DNA from 2 places in the Pseudomonas sp. UM16 genome. Region 2 is predicted to be linked to the other one. Evidence: predicted binding sites of a transcription regulator. Region 2 holds the regulator's gene; the other holds the start of a gene.

Region 1 (7,941 bases), on a different contig from region 2:
CCCGAGAGCCTTCTGTATGCACACACGGGGAATTATTATCCAACCCGCAGCTTCAATCAAAGAGTCTCCATACGTTTTATTGAATTGACGGGACCTGATACGGCCATCATCACGATCCGCACAGGAAATGAGTTTTACTCCACTACCGTCAGCCGCGACGCAGCCTACGCCAACTCCGAAACCCATGACATCATCGTGGAAAATGGTCAATTTCGATATATCACGGAGAAAATTGTATCTGATACGAACAAACCCGTAGAGCTGATAACGTATGAAATTCCATCTGACATTCTGGAAAGTGGGGAAAATCATCCGATTGCACTTTACGCCCCCAAAAATACCGTGATTAGAATTACGGGAACATTGGACACCGTCAAGTACAGAACACTCCACCATTTAGAAGACGGCACATCAAAATTCGTCATAAGAACTATCGGCAACAAAGTATTTGAGCACAGCATTGACACCCGTGACTTTGGAACATTGGCACTACCAGGCGACTTCGTTGTTTATGAAAACACGGGCTACGTTAGCCTGGTCACCATGCGTACAATGCCTTTTGACAATTATATTCGCGAAGAAACTGCCCCCATCGTACTCTCTGAGGAATCTTGAGTTAGCGTTTTGCTGCCGTGGGTGGTGCCCTTCACTCACGGCAGCACGGTCCTATGGGCAAGCTGTGAGCCAATGATTTAGAGTGCTGTTCTGCTTCATTCACAGGACAGTGTCATGACAGAGCAAAGCCAGCAATTCGCCAGCGACAACTACTCAGGCATCTGCCCTGAAGCCTGGGCCGCCATGGAAAAAGCCAACCACGGCCATGACCGCTCCTATGGCGATGACCAGTGGACCGCCCGCGCCGCCGAGTACTTTCGCAAACTGTTCGAAACCGACTGCGAAGTATTTTTCGCCTTCAACGGCACCGCCGCCAACTCACTGGCACTTTCGTCCTTGTGCCAGAGCTACCACAGCGTGATCTGCTCAGAGACCGCCCACGTCGAGACCGACGAGTGCGGCGCGCCAGAGTTTTTCTCCAACGGTTCTAAACTACTTACCGCCCGCAGCGTTGCGGGGAAGCTGACTCCCGAGTCGATCCGCGAAGTCGCTCTTAAGCGCCAGGACATCCACTATCCCAAACCACGGGTGGTGACCATCACCCAGGCCACCGAAGTCGGCACCGTCTACCGCCCCGACGAACTCAAGGCAATCAGCGCCACCTGCAAAGAACTGGGCCTGAACCTACATATGGACGGTGCCCGCTTCAGCAACGCCTGTGCCTCTCTTGGCTGCACGCCTGCCGAATTGACCTGGAAGGCAGGCGTTGATGTTCTGTGCTTTGGCGGAACCAAGAATGGCATGGCGGTGGGTGAAGCGATCCTGTTCTTCAACCGCAAGCTGGCCGAAGATTTCGACTACCGCTGCAAACAGGCCGGACAGCTGGCTTCGAAGATGCGCTTTTTGTCTGCCCCTTGGGTCGGGCTACTGGAAAACGACGCCTGGCTCAAATACGGCCACCACGCCAACCGTTGCGCGACCTTGCTCAGCGAGTTGGTCAGTGACGTGCCGGGGGTCGAGCTAATGTTCCCGGTGCAAGCCAACGGCGTGTTCCTGCAGATGTCGGAACCGGCTCTGGAAGCCTTGCGCAACAAGGGCTGGCGCTTTTACACCTTCATTGGCAGCGGTGGAGCGCGGTTTATGTGTTCGTGGGACACCGACGAGGCGCGAGTGCGAGAGCTGGCGGCGGATATCCGCGAGGCCATGGGCGCCTGAAAACCTCATCGCCGGCATTGCCGGCGATGAGGTTCAGATTGCTCTAGAGCCTGAACCCACCCATCTGCCGCGCCAGGTCATCGGCCAATCCGCGCAACGCCTGGCACTCCTCCCGACAGCCCTGCACATCCGCCGCGGTCGCCCGTGCCAGGTCGGAAATCCCCTGCACAGTACGATTGATCTCCTCGGTCACCGCCGACTGTTCCTCGGTCGCGGTGGCCACCTGATGGTTCATGTCGCTGATGTGCTCGACCTGATCGGTGATGGTGCTCAGTGACGCACCGGTCTGCTGACTGGACTGCACACCCGTTCCCGTCGCTGCCTGTCCGGCCTGCATCGACGCAACCGCACTGCCGGCGCCCTGCTTAAGGCGCAGGATCATCTGCTGCACTTCATCGGTCGAAACCTGAGTACGCCGGGCCAGCGTACGTACTTCGTCAGCAACCACAGCAAAACCGCGGCCCATCTCCCCGGCACGCGCCGCTTCAATCGCCGCGTTGAGTGCCAGCAGGTTGGTCTGCTCAGAAATGCTACGGATCACCGCCAGTACTTCATCGATTGAAGCGACTTCGCTGGCCAACTCGCCCACCGCATTGGCGGCCTGGCCTATTTCACCGGACATGCCTTCAATATGCGCAATCGAGCGCCGCACCACTTCGCGGGCCTCAAGCGCTTCAGTGCGAGCCGTTTCCGAAGCCTGTGCTGCGTTGCCAGCATTCTGGGCGATGTCTTGCACGGTCAGGCCCATCTCATGCACCGCGGTGGCGACCATTTCGGTCATTTCCTGTTGACGCCCGGAACGCTCGGCGGTGTTCTCCACTACCTGGGTCACTTGCGTGACCGAGCTGTGCAAGCGCTCTGTGGTACGCAGCACTTCGCCGATCAAGTCGCGCTGGCTGTTGAGGAAACGGTTGAAGCCGCGCGCCAGGTCGCCCAGTTCATCGGCACGGGCTTCATCCAGACGCTGGGTCAGGTCACCGCCACCCTTACCAATCGCCATCAACGCCGCCGTTACTCGACGAATTGGCCGGACAATGCCTCGGGCCAATAGTACAACTAGCAACAGCGACACCAGCGCCACGGCAGCACCGATCAAGCTGGTTAACCCTACGGTCTCGCGGACCGGGGCGTAGATTTGCGCCTCCGGCACTTCAGCGACCAGGGTCCAGTTCAGGTCACGCAGCGGCAGGCTCAAGGCCAGGTACTCTTCGCCATCGCGCTCGAATCGGCTGCTACTCACGCCCTTTTCGTGGTTCAACAGCACCGTTGCCGCCGTTTCGCCGATTTGCTCGGCGAGCTTTCGCTTGCCACTGAATTGTTGCTCTGGATGCACCTGGATCAAGCCGTCGTTACGCACCAGGAAAACCCGGCCACGCTCACCAAAGCTGAAGTTGTGAATCAGTTCCGACAACTCGGTCATGCGCAAGCCAAGCCCGGCAATGCCCACCAACTTCCCGGCCTTTTCCACCCGGTAATCGATAAACAGTGCCAGCTCTCCGGTACTGCCATCGGTGTCGATGTTGAGCAAACGCGGATTGCCACTGTCGATAAAGCCGTAAAACCACTTGTCAGCTGGGTTGCTGCGACTCAAGGTACGGTCCAGGCCTTTTTCGTTGTAGTAGTGGTTGCTTTCGGTGGCCGCAAACAGCGCGGTGAACGCCTGATTCTTCTGCCGCAAGGCCTCGAGGTACTCGATAAACTGCGGCGCCTGGGCTGGATCTTCGCCCGCTGCCAGCCAGTCGCGCAGCAAGGTATTGTTGGCGATATCCGAAGCGGCGGTGAGCGGACGGCTCAACATCCGTTCGATGTCGTTACGAATCGCCTCAATGCTCGCCGGTAAAGCAGTGTCGACCAGGTAACGTTCGGTCAGGCGATTGACCGCCACCGAGTAGATCGCCACGACGATAAGAATGCTCACCAACAGGGCTGCGCCCATGCTTGCGATCAGTTGCCACTGGATACTGCGCCGCCAGAACTGCATGAACCTTCCCCTGAGCAAATAAGCCTTGTGCTGCAATAGCCAGGCCAATTGTATACAGATGAAAATACAATAACTCCATTGACCCACGACAATGCCACTCACTGCCGAACAGGCAGTGAGCAAGCAAAAGGAAGTAGAACGGTTTAGCGGGAGCCTATCAGCTGTTGCCGATGGTCCGGGCAATGACATCGACCGTGGCGCTGACTTGCTCTTGGTAACGGTCGAGGGCCTGCTGGTGCTGCTGTTGCAGATCAATCTGCTGCGAGCACAGGTTGAGGGCTGCCAGAACCAGCAGCTTGTCACCGATCAGGGTCGGGTATTTGCGCTTGGTCTCGGCCAGCGACGCATTGAGCATCTGCACGGCCTGCGCCAGGGCCTGCTCCTGGCCTTCGGGGGCCTTGATCGAATAGTCACTGCCAAGGATCGACACGACATTGATCGGCTGTGCTGAAGTTCTCATGCGTTGACGGTACCGCCACTGGCGCGCTCAACCAGAGCCTGAATGCGTGCGGCAGTAGCGCCGTGCTTTTCTTCTTGCTCCATCAACGACAGCTGCAGGCTCTCGTTTTCATCTTTGGCTTGAGCCAATTCAACGCTGATCTGCTCGTTGCGCTCGCTCAACTCCTGATTTTTTTGTACCAGGTCGATGACGAGTTGTTCCAATTGACTAAGGGATGTTTCCAACATGATTGCCTTCTCGGGATTTTCAGGGGGCGCACACGATAAAGAAAAGTCCGCGTGCTCGCCAGGGATATCGGGTTAGACGCTTCGGCCTGGTGCAGATTGACCCACTGATAGCGGTCCGGTTCCCCCTTCAGGTGCCCGCCTGTCAGGAAAGTCGATAGCTGACTTCGCCGTTTCATTTCCCCGCGCCTCAAGTCTGCTTCAGGTCGACCGATATACGAGGAGGAAACCCCGACTTTGTCGCACGGATCGCGCGCCTTTTCCCTTTCCGGAAGACTCACTATGTCCCTACGCAATATGAATATTGCCCCGCGCGCGCTCCTGGGCTTTTTCTTGATTGGCGCGCTGATGCTCGGCCTGGGCCTGTTCGCCCTCAACCAAATGGGCAAAATTCGCCAGGCCGGCGTATTTATTGAAACCTCCTCGATGCCCAGCATCACCAACGTCGATAAGCTCACCCAACTGACCCTGCGTTTGCGCACATTGTCCTATCGCCTATTGCTCAATCGGGAAGACGACACTGTACAAAACACGCTCAAACTGTTCGACCAGCGCAATCAGCAAATAGATGAAACACGAAAGGCCTATGAACCGCTGATCACATCTGCTCCAGAGCGTGCCGCTTACAACGACTATGTGCAGTTGCTCAACCAGTACCGGCAACTGGAAAGCCGCATGCGCCAAGCCTCGCAAAGCAATGACCTGGAGACGCTACGCAGCCTGGTCAACCGTGATGTGCTCGACAACTCCGAGAAAATCAACGGTGTTATGGATCAGTTGGTTAGCATCAACACCGAACAAACCCGGCAGATCAACCAGACCGCTGCCGAGCAGTATTCCGACGCTGTCACGCTGGTTATCAGCTTACTGTTGACCGCCACGGCGCTGACCCTGATTTGTGCCCTGTTGCTGACCCGCAGCATCGTCAAACCGATCAGTGAAGCACTGCAGGTCGCTGAGCGAATTGCCGAAGGCGACCTCACCCGCAGCATTGAAACCCAAGGCCAAGATGAGGCTGCACGCCTGTTGCAAGCCATGGCCAAGATGCAGAACAAACTGCGCGACACCCTGCAATTGATTGCAGGCTCCGCCACCCAGCTGGCTTCTGCCGCCGAAGAACTGAACAGCGTCACCGACGAAAGCGCTCGTGGCCTGCAACAGCAGAACAATGAAATCGAGCAGGCCGCCACTGCGGTTACCGAGATGACCAGCGCCGTTGAAGAAGTAGCGCGCAATGCTGTGAGCACTTCCGAAGCGTCCAAGGAAGCTACCCGTTCGGCAGGCGACGGCCGCGATCTGGTTCTGGAAACAGTCAATGCTATTGAGCGTATGAGCGTTGACGTACAGGGCACCGCCAAGCTGATCGGTAACCTGGCGGAAGAGTCGCGGGATATCGGCAAGGTGCTGGACGTGATTCGCGGCTTGGCTGACCAGACCAACCTGCTGGCCCTCAACGCCGCCATCGAAGCAGCACGTGCCGGTGAAGCTGGCCGTGGCTTTGCCGTGGTGGCTGATGAGGTACGTGCCCTGGCCCATCGCACCCAACAGTCCACCAGCGAAATCGAACGGATGGTCGGTAGCATTCAAGGCGGCACCGAACAGGCAGTCAACTCGATGCGCAACAGTACCGAACGCGCCGAATCGACCCTCAACATCGCTCGCGGCGCAGGCCTTGCACTGGACACCATCACCGGCGCGGTCACCGAAATCAATGAACGCAACCTGGTGATCGCCAGTGCCGCCGAAGAACAGGCCCAGGTGGCCCGTGAAGTGGACCGTAACCTGGTTAACATCAATGATCTGTCGGTGCAGTCGGCCACTGGCGCAAACCAGACCAGTGCGGCGAGCGCCGAGCTGTCGCGCCTGGCGGTAGACCTCAGTGGACTGGTGGCACGCTTCAGCGTTTGATCAATATTCGATGCGCACGTCGCCTTTGGGCACGCTGCAGCACGACAGGATATAGCCTTCGGCGACGTCATCATCGGTGATGCCGCCGTTGTGCTCCATCTCCACCTCACCACCGAGCTTGAGCACCTTGCAGGTGCCACAGATGCCCATACCGCAGGCTTTGGGAATCATCAGGCCAAGCTTGGCTGCCGCCGCGTGCACAGTTTCGCCCGGCGCCACGCGGATACTCTTGCCGGCAGCGGTGAACTCCACCTGATGCAGGTCGGCATTGTCCACTTCCGGCGCGTCAGCGGCTTGCTCGGCGAGCTCCACGGCGTCGGCCTTGACCTCGGCCGGAGTCGCACCAAACGACTCCTCGTGATAGCGGCTCATGTCATAGCCGCTGCCTTCCAGCAGGCGCTTGACCGCGTGCATGTACGGTGTCGGGCCGCAGCAGAATATTTCCCGCTCCATGTAGTCCGGGGCGATCAACTCCATCAGCTTTTGATTGAGATAGCCACGGTAGCCTGCCCAAGGCTCGCCCAGACCATGCTTTTCACAAATGATATGCAAACTGAAGTTGTCGATCCGCGACGCCATGTGCTCCAGCTCGCGGTGATAGATGATGTCTTTCGGTGAGCGTGCGCTGTGCACGAAAACCATATCGACATTGGCGTTAGTGTCATAGAACCAACGAGCCATGGACATTACCGGAGTGATTCCGACACCACCACTGAGGTAGAGCACTTTGGGGCTGGGGAAGTCGATGGCGTTGAACAACCCGACCGGCCCGTGCACTGCCAGTTCCTGGCCTTCGTGCAGGGTGTCGTGCAGCCAGTTGGAAACTTTGCCACCCGGTACCCGCTTGATCGTCACCGAGAAGCTGTAAGGCACCGAAGGCGAACTGGAAATGGTGTACGAGCGCATGATCGGCTGGCCTTCGATCTCCAGCTCCAGGGTCACGAACTGGCCTGGTTTGAAGAAGAACATGATTGGCTGGTCGGCCATGAAACAGAAAGTGCGCACATCCCAGGTTTCCTGGATCACCTTGACGCAACGGACGATGTGACGGCCGTTGGCCCAGGTCTGGGTGCTGACCGGATTGAGGAAGTTGGACATGCTCGTCTCCACGGCCGACGGTGGCCTGATGGCTGCGATTCTGCGCAAGCTGTGCGGCGGACACTTTCCTATCCGCGACATCGGCGTGCTTATCGCGACCAGCCCCCTGTTACAAGGGCTGGCGCGTCGGAAACGGATCTGATCATGTCGCCCGTAGATATGGTTCGCGAACACTTCAATCGCACACTCCATCGCAAATGATCCTGCTGTATTTAGCCTTGCGTCGCCATAACAACGATTAGCCACTTTCACCGGCCACAAGCACTGGCCATGAGGACCTACACGATGGACGTCACCGCAACTTTGAGTCTGGGCGATCCACTGGAACCTGCGCGCAAGGCGACTGCCGAGATGTTGCAGAGCCGCGAGCGCACCTTCTCGCTGCCTCAGCCGTTCTATTGCGACGAGCGCCTGTTTCAGATCGACATGGAAGAGATCTTCCAGAAGGAATGGCTGATTGCCGGGATGACCTGTGAAATCCCGACCAAGGGCAACTTCCT
Region 2 (7,941 bases):
AGCGGCGACGCCGTTGTCGGTGGGCGGAGCGATAAAGGACCGCAGGTGACCGCACAGCGCAACAGACGGTGCGTCGCTGTACAGCACGCTGGCACAGTTTGGCCAGTCGGGGATGTGCGTCAGTACCTCCTCAGGGGTGGCCATCTCGGGCTCTATCCTGGCCAGTATGGGCCCCAGATCTTTGCAGCTGTCCCAGCGGGTACCCTGGTAGATAGGGACGATTTCTGTAATGCCTTCCACTCTCCACAAGGTGGCCAGGGCCTTTGGCAACATCACACCATCTACCAGTAAGTAACTGGCGCTCGGCTGATTGCCGGTTGACAGGGAGGGCGGCTGGACGGGCAGGTTTTCAGTGGCTGCAAACATCTGGCTCTTCCTTAAAGCACAATCCGTTGGTGCAAATAGCCTGTATCAGGCTCGAAGGGGAAGGGACGCTAGCAAATAGAATCGCAGGTGTATGTCGGAAGGATCTGAAAATTGTTTTCAGATATCGCAGGTTCACCATCGTCGTTAAATCGCAAAGTTGGAAGGCTTCTTGCAAAGGCAGCGCTGCGCGCGTCAAACGCGTCAAAGTTTTGCTTGAGCTAGACGAGGAATACCGGTGGATCGCTCTCAGTTAATCAACAGTGCCCGTAACAACCTGGCCGGCTTAGGTCGGGGGAATCTGGGTGTGCCGCTGTTGCTGCTGGTGATGCTGGCAATGATGATGTTGCCGATTCCGCCGTTCCTGCTCGACGTGCTATTCACCTTCAACATCGCCTTGTCGATCGTGGTTCTGCTGGTTTGTGTCTACGCCCTGCGCCCGCTCGACTTCGCCGCATTTCCAACCATTCTGCTAGTGGCAACGCTGCTGCGCCTGGCCCTCAACGTGGCCTCCACCCGAGTGGTCATGCTTCACGGTCATGATGGTCACGCCGCCGCCGGTAAGGTGATCCAGGCCTTCGGTGAGGTGGTGATCGGCGGCAACTACGTGGTCGGTATCGTGGTGTTTGCGATCCTGATGATCATCAACTTCGTGGTAGTGACCAAGGGTGCCGGGCGTATTTCTGAGGTGAGCGCGCGTTTCACCCTCGATGCGATGCCCGGTAAGCAAATGGCCATTGACGCCGACCTCAACGCCGGCTTGATCGATCAGGCTCAGGCCAAGGCGCGACGTTCCGAGGTGGCCCAGGAGGCTGAGTTCTACGGTTCGATGGACGGGGCCAGCAAGTTCGTGCGCGGTGACGCCATTGCCGGTCTGTTGATCCTGTTCATCAACCTGATTGGCGGCATGCTGGTCGGCATGTTCCAGCACGGCATGACCTTCGGCGATGCCGGTAAGGTCTATGCCCTGTTGACCATTGGTGACGGTTTGGTGGCGCAATTGCCATCTCTGCTGCTGTCCACTGCCGCGGCGATCATGGTAACCCGTGCCTCCGGCTCCGAAGACATGGGCAACCAGATCAATCGGCAGATGTTCGATTCGCCCAGGGCATTGGCGGTGTCGGCGGGCATAATGATCGTCATGGGCCTGGTGCCGGGTATGCCGCACTTCGCCTTCCTCAGCCTCGGTCTGCTCGCGGGTGGCGGTGCCTATCTGGTATGGCGTAAGCAGAATCAAGCCAAGCTCAAGGCTCAGGAGGAGGTGCAGCGCCAGCAGGATCTGTTGCCTTCACCGCAGCGTGCGATGGAAACCAAAGAGCTGGGCTGGGACGACGTTACGCCGATCGACATGATCGGTCTGGAGGTCGGTTACCGGCTGATTCCGCTGGTCGATCGCAACCAAGGTGGTCAGTTGCTGGCGCGGATCAAGGGAGTGCGCAAGAAGCTCTCTCAGGACCTGGGTTTTCTCATGCCCACCGTGCATATCCGTGACAACCTCGACCTGGCACCCAGTGCCTATCGCTTGACCCTGATGGGGGTGATCCTGGCCGAGGCCGAGATCTACCCGGATCGCGAACTGGCGATCAACCCCGGGCAAGTGTTTGGCACCCTCAACGGGATTGCTGCCCGCGACCCGGCCTTTGGTCTGGAGGCGGTGTGGATCGACGTCAACCAGCGCAGCCAGGCGCAGTCGCTCGGCTATACCGTGGTCGATGCCAGTACCGTGGTTGCCACCCACTTGAACCAGATCCTGCACAAGCACTGTCACGAGCTGATTGGCCATGAGGAAGTCCAGCAATTGCTCCAGGTGCTGGCCAAGGCCTCGCCCAAGCTTGCTGAAGAATTGGTGCCGGGCGTCATTTCCTTGTCGGGGCTGCTCAAGGTCCTGCAGGCATTGCTTGCCGAACAGGTGCCGGTGCGTGATATTCGCAGCATTGCCGAGGCTATCGCCAACAACGCCGGTAAGAGTCAAGATACCGCCGCGCTGGTGGCCGTGGTGCGCGTCGGATTGTGTCGCGCTATCGTCCAAAGCATTGTCGGCGTTGAGTCTGAGCTGCCTGTGATCACCCTTGAGCCAAGGTTGGAACAGATTTTGCTCAATAGTCTGCAAAGGGCCGGGCAAGGTCAGGAAGACGGTGTTCTTCTTGAGCCGAGCATGGCCGAAAAGCTTCAGCGTTCGTTGATCGAGGCCGCCCAGCGTCAAGAGATGCAAGGGCAGCCGGCGATTCTGCTGGTCGCAGGACCGGTGCGGGCAATGCTGTCGCGCTTCGGTCGCCTGGCTGTACCGAATTTGCATGTTTTGGCGTATCAGGAAATACCTGACAACAAGCAAGTTACCATCGTTGCCACAGTAGGCCCCAACGGCTGAGGTAGTGGGTTATGCAAGTTAAGCGTTTTTTCGCCGCCGATATGCGTCAGGCCATGAAGCTGGTTCGAGATGAGCTGGGGGCTGATGCCGCCATCATCGGCAACCGACGGATTGCTGGCGGTGTCGAGCTGACGGCGGCGCTGGACTACAAGCTGTCTGCCCTGGCGCCCCGGGTTCCGAATGTCGAGCTCGAAGATGAATTGCGCAAGACCCAGTCGCGCATCGTCACCGCCCAGGCCGAGCTCAGTAGTCGTAGCGAAAGCGAAGACGGCAACCGTCAGCTGTTTGCCGGTTTGCCACTGACCGCTTCTGAGCCGCTGGTCGAGGCGCACGTCGAAGCCCCCGTCGCTCCCGCACCGGCGGCTGCCGCGCCGGTCGATCCGCGACTGTTCGATGCCATGCGTTCGGAGCTTACCGGGCTGCGCGAACTGCTCGAAGTTCAGCTCGGCTCGTTGGCCTGGAGCCAGTTGCAGGGCAATCAACCGCAGAAGGCCAACCTTTGGCGGCGCCTGCAGCGTATTGGCCTGTCCGGCCCGCTGGCGCATGAACTGCTGGAGCAGATCAGCGGCATCGAAGAGCCGCGTCATGCCTGGCGCATGCTGTTGGCGCACCTGGCACGCAGAATTGATGTGCCGCAAGTCGAACCGATCGAGGAGGGCGGTGTCATTGCTATGGTCGGTCCGGCCGGCATGGGCAAGACCACTACCCTGGCCAAATTGGCGGCGCGTTACGTGCTCAAGTACGGCGCACAGAACCTGGCGTTGGTGAGCATGGACAGTTTCCGTATCGGTGCCCAGGAGCAGCTCAAGACCTTGGGGCGGATCCTCAATGTCTCGGTCACTCATGTAGATCCGGGTCAGTCCCTGGCTCAGGCCCTTGAGCCGTTGCTGCGCAAGCGTGTGGTGTTGATTGATACCGCTGGCTTGCAGGCCAGTGATCCAGCCCTGCGCATGCAACTGGAAACCCTTGCCGGACGTGGTATTGCGTCTAAAAATTATCTGGTACTGGCGACCACCAGCCAGAAACAGGTGCTCACCGCCGCCTATCACAGCTACAAGCGCTGTGGGTTGGCCGGGTGCATCCTGACCAAGCTTGATGAAACGGCCAGTCTCGGAGAAGTCCTGAGCCTGGCCATCAGTCACGAATTGCCTGTGGCCTATCTTACCGATGGGCCGCGCATTCCTGACGATCTGCACCTGCCGCGCCGCCACCAATTGGTCAGTCGCGCGGTCAGTGTGCAGATGCAGGACGAGCCCAGCGAAGAGGCGATGGCCGATATGTTCGCTGATCTCTACCACAGCCCCGGCAAGCGTGTCGGCTGAGGTGATTGTGAAGACGTTGCAAAGTATCTGCATGGATGGACTGCCAGGCATTTTTCAGGTGTTGAAAGCGCAGCCGGTCATGTGGCCTCGGTCTAAGCAAGACAAGGTAATGAACAAACATGGGTAGCATGCATCCCGTACAGGTGATCGCCGTAACTGGCGGCAAAGGTGGCGTCGGCAAGACCAATGTGTCGGTGAACCTGTCATTGGCGTTGGCAGAGCTTGGCCGTCGGGTCATGCTGCTGGACGCCGACCTGGGCCTGGCCAACGTCGACGTATTGCTCGGCCTGACGCCCAAGCGCACCCTGGCTGACGTCATCGAAGGCCGCTGCGAACTTCGTGATGTGCTGCTGCAGGGGCCCGGTGGGGTGCGCATTGTGCCTGCCGCCTCCGGCACGCAGAGCATGGTGCATCTGGCACCCGCGCAGCACGCTGGCCTGATTCAGGCTTTCAGCGAAATTGGCGACAACCTCGACGTCCTGGTGATCGATACCGCTGCGGGTATTGGTGACTCAGTAGTCAGTTTTGTCCGCGCCGCCCAGGAGGTGCTGTTGGTGGTGTGCGATGAGCCCACCTCGATCACCGACGCTTACGCGCTGATCAAACTGCTCAACCGCGATTACGGTATGAACCGCTTCCGGGTCCTGGCCAACATGGCACAGAGCCCTCAAGAGGGGCGCAACCTGTTCGCCAAGTTGACCAAGGTCACAGATCGCTTCCTTGACGTGGCCCTACAATACGTCGGCGCGGTGCCTTACGACGAATGCGTACGCAAGGCGGTGCAGAAGCAGCGAGCGGTCTATGAAGCCTTTCCGCGTTCCAAGTGCGCGCTGGCGTTCAAGGCCATTGCTCAGAAGGTCGATACCTGGCCGTTGCCTGCCAACCCGCGCGGTCATCTGGAGTTTTTTGTCGAGCGCCTGGTGCAACCGACGAGTGCAGGTCCGATGCTATGAACGCCAGCGGTTATCGGATGTACAGCAAGGCTTCGCGCGATGGCCAGTATGAATTGATCGAGCGCTACGCGCCGTTGGTCAAGCGTATTGCCTATCACTTGCTGGCACGATTGCCGGCCAGTGTGCAGGTGGAGGATCTGATCCAGGCCGGCATGATTGGTCTGCTCGAGGTTTCCAACAAGTATGACGCGAGCAAGGGTGCCAGTTTCGAGACCTACGCCGGTATCCGGATCCGCGGGGCAATGCTTGACGAAGTACGCAAAGGAGACTGGGCACCACGCTCGGTTCACCGCAATACCCGCATGGTCAGTGACGCGATTCGGGCAATTGAAGCAAAAACCGGCCGTGACGCTAAAGATCACGAGGTTGCTGCCGAACTCCAATTGAGTCTCGATGATTACTACGGGATTTTGAATGACACCCTGGGCAGCCGCCTGTTCAGTTTCGACGACCTGTTACAGGACGGCGAACATGAAGGCCTGCACGAGGATGGCGCCAGTGCCCAGCTCGAGCCTTCGCGCGACCTGGAAGACGAGCGCTTTCAGGCAGCTTTGGCCGATGCCATTGCCAACTTGCCCGAACGCGAGCGCCTGGTACTGGCGCTGTACTACGACGAAGAGCTGAACCTCAAGGAAATCGGTGAGGTGTTGGGTGTCAGCGAGTCGCGTGTCAGCCAGTTGCACAGCCAGTGCGCGGCGCGTTTGCGCAGCCGCCTGGGAGAATGGCGGGCGCGTTGAACGCAGGTTCAATGCAGTCGTGAAATGTAGTGCCCGAATTGATTGAATGCGCGTTCAGCGCTGAGCGCGTTAAAGACTGCTTGGAGGTCTAATTGAACAAAGACATGAAAATCCTCATCGTCGACGATTTTTCGACGATGCGGCGGATCATCAAGAACTTGCTGCGTGACCTGGGCTTCACCAATACCCAGGAAGCTGACGACGGCAACACCGCGCTGCCAATGCTCGAAAGCGGCCATTTCGACTTTCTCGTCACCGACTGGAACATGCCGGGCATGTCCGGCATCGATCTGTTGCGCAAAGTGCGTGCTGACGAGCGCCTCAAGCACCTGCCGGTGTTGATGGTGACGGCTGAAGCCAAGCGCGAGCAGATCATCGAAGCAGCCCAGGCCGGCGTCAACGGCTATGTGGTCAAGCCGTTCACCGCGCAAGTGCTGAAAGAAAAGATCGAGAAGATCTTCGAGCGCGTCAATAGCTAAGACACGCCACGGGGGCGCTATGGAGCAAACACATTCATCGTTGGACGGCTTCGAGTCGACACTGAAGAAGCATGCCCACGAACTGGTCGACAGTCTCGAGCGGGGCAAATTTGGCGACGCGGTGCAATTGATCCATCAGCTAAACCAGACCCGTGACCGTGGCCTGTACCAGGAAGTGGGTAAGCTCACGCGTGAGCTGCACAGTGCGATCGTCAGTTTTCAGATCGATCCGCAAATGCCTCAGGCCGAAGAGGTTTCACAGATCACTGACGCCACCGAACGCCTGTCCTATGTGGTCAAGCTGACGGAAGGGGCGGCCAACCGGACCATGGATCTGGTTGAAGCCAGCACGCCAGTGCTCAATGAGCTGAGTGACGAAGCTCAGGCATTGAGTGTCGACTGGCAGCGCTTCATGCGCCGCGAAGTGGCGGCGCCGGAGTTTCGTGAACTGGCCAAACGCGTCGACAGTTTTCTCACGCGCAGCGAGGAGGGCAACCGCAAGGTCGCCGGCCACCTCAATGATATTTTGCTGGCTCAGGACTATCAGGACCTGACCGGTCAGGTGATCAAACGTGTAACCGCACTGGTCACCGAAGTAGAAAGCAATCTGCTCAAGCTTGTGCTGATGGCCAGTCAGGTCGATCGTTTTGCCGGTATCGAACATGACCACCAACAGCTGCGCGCTGAAAAAGATCAAGAAAAACATCCAACTCGGGGTGAAGGTCCGCAGATTCATGCCGATAAGCGTGAAGACGTTGTGTCCGGTCAGGACGATGTCGACGATCTGCTGTCCAGTCTGGGTTTTTAGGGAGCACGTTTAATGAGCTTCGGCGCCGATGAAGAAATCCTTCAGGATTTTCTGGTAGAAGCCGGCGAGATTCTTGAGCAACTGTCCGAGCAACTGGTCGAGCTGGAAAGCCGTCCGGATGATGCCGATCTGCTCAATGCGATCTTTCGCGGTTTTCACACTGTAAAAGGGGGCGCCGGCTTCCTCCAGCTCAACGAGCTGGTGGAGTGCTGCCACATCGCCGAAAACGTCTTCGACATCCTGCGCAAGGGTGAGCGGCGCGTTGATGCCGAACTGATGGACGTGGTCCTGGAAGCGCTGGACACGGTCAACAGCATGTTTGGCCAGGTGCGCGAACGCAGTGACATCACCCCAGCCACGCCTGAGCTGCTGGCAGCCTTGGCGCGCCTGGCTGAGCCTGCGGCGGCGGTGCAGGCCCCCGCGCCTGAGCCGGCTCCGGAACCGGCGCCCGAGGCAGACATTACCGACACCGAATTCGAGCAGTTGCTTGACTCGCTCAATGCGGTCAAGGCCGAAGCTGAAGCGCAGGTGCAAGCGCCTGCCGAGGCCAGCGACGAAATCACTGATGCCGAGTTCGAGTCGCTGCTCGATCAGTTGCACGGAAAAGGTCAGTTTGCCCCTGATAGCGTCAGTGCGCCCGCGCCAGCGGCTACCACGGCGGCAGGTGCTGGCGACGAAATCACCGATGACGAGTTCGAGGCATTGCTCGATCAGTTGCATGGCAAGGGCAGCTTTGCTGTGGATGCCTTGCCGGCTGCCAGCGCGGTACAAGCGGCACCCGCTGCTTCAGGCGATCACATCTCTGAGCATGAATTCGAAGCGCTGCTTGATGAGCTGCACGGCAAGGGTAAATTCGCCCCGGACAGCGTAGCTACCGCCGCTCCAACTGCTCCAGCCGCTGCAGTTGCGGT

Evidence for each region. The regulator FliA, encoded in region 2, starts transcription of late flagellar genes. The targets are predictions, from matches to a motif close to CTAAAGTTTNNNNNNNNNNNGCCGNTAA.
Region 1: ACQRAX_RS07625 (methyl-accepting chemotaxis protein) is a predicted target of FliA. The motif match lies at 4,625-4,652, and genes of this name have one in related genera.

Annotation. Positions count from the first base shown of each region.
Region 1 is NZ_JBNPJT010000005.1:153,767-161,707, forward strand. Features, by position in the region: gene ACQRAX_RS07595 (hypothetical protein) at 1-615, shown strand, start outside; gene ACQRAX_RS07600 (low specificity L-threonine aldolase) at 730-1,770, shown strand; gene ACQRAX_RS07605 (methyl-accepting chemotaxis protein) at 1,814-2,551, opposite strand; partial or broken gene ACQRAX_RS07610 (HAMP domain-containing protein) at 2,678-3,940, opposite strand; gene ACQRAX_RS07615 (cell division protein ZapA) at 3,909-4,211, opposite strand; gene ACQRAX_RS07620 (hypothetical protein) at 4,208-4,438, opposite strand; gene ACQRAX_RS07625 (methyl-accepting chemotaxis protein) at 4,718-6,343, shown strand; gene gbcB (glycine-betaine demethylase subunit GbcB) at 6,344-7,441, opposite strand; gene ACQRAX_RS07635 (hypothetical protein) at 7,440-7,583, shown strand; gene gbcA (glycine-betaine demethylase subunit GbcA) at 7,727-7,941, shown strand, end outside.
Region 2 is NZ_JBNPJT010000002.1:271,074-279,014, reverse strand. Features, by position in the region: gene ACQRAX_RS03345 (DUF4123 domain-containing protein) at 1-366, opposite strand, end outside; gene flhA (flagellar biosynthesis protein FlhA) at 602-2,731, shown strand; gene flhF (flagellar biosynthesis protein FlhF) at 2,743-4,053, shown strand; gene fleN (flagellar synthesis regulator FleN) at 4,173-5,006, shown strand; gene fliA (RNA polymerase sigma factor FliA) at 5,003-5,743, shown strand; gene ACQRAX_RS03320 (chemotaxis response regulator CheY) at 5,848-6,222, shown strand; gene ACQRAX_RS03315 (protein phosphatase CheZ) at 6,242-7,030, shown strand; gene ACQRAX_RS03310 (chemotaxis protein CheA) at 7,043-7,941, shown strand, end outside.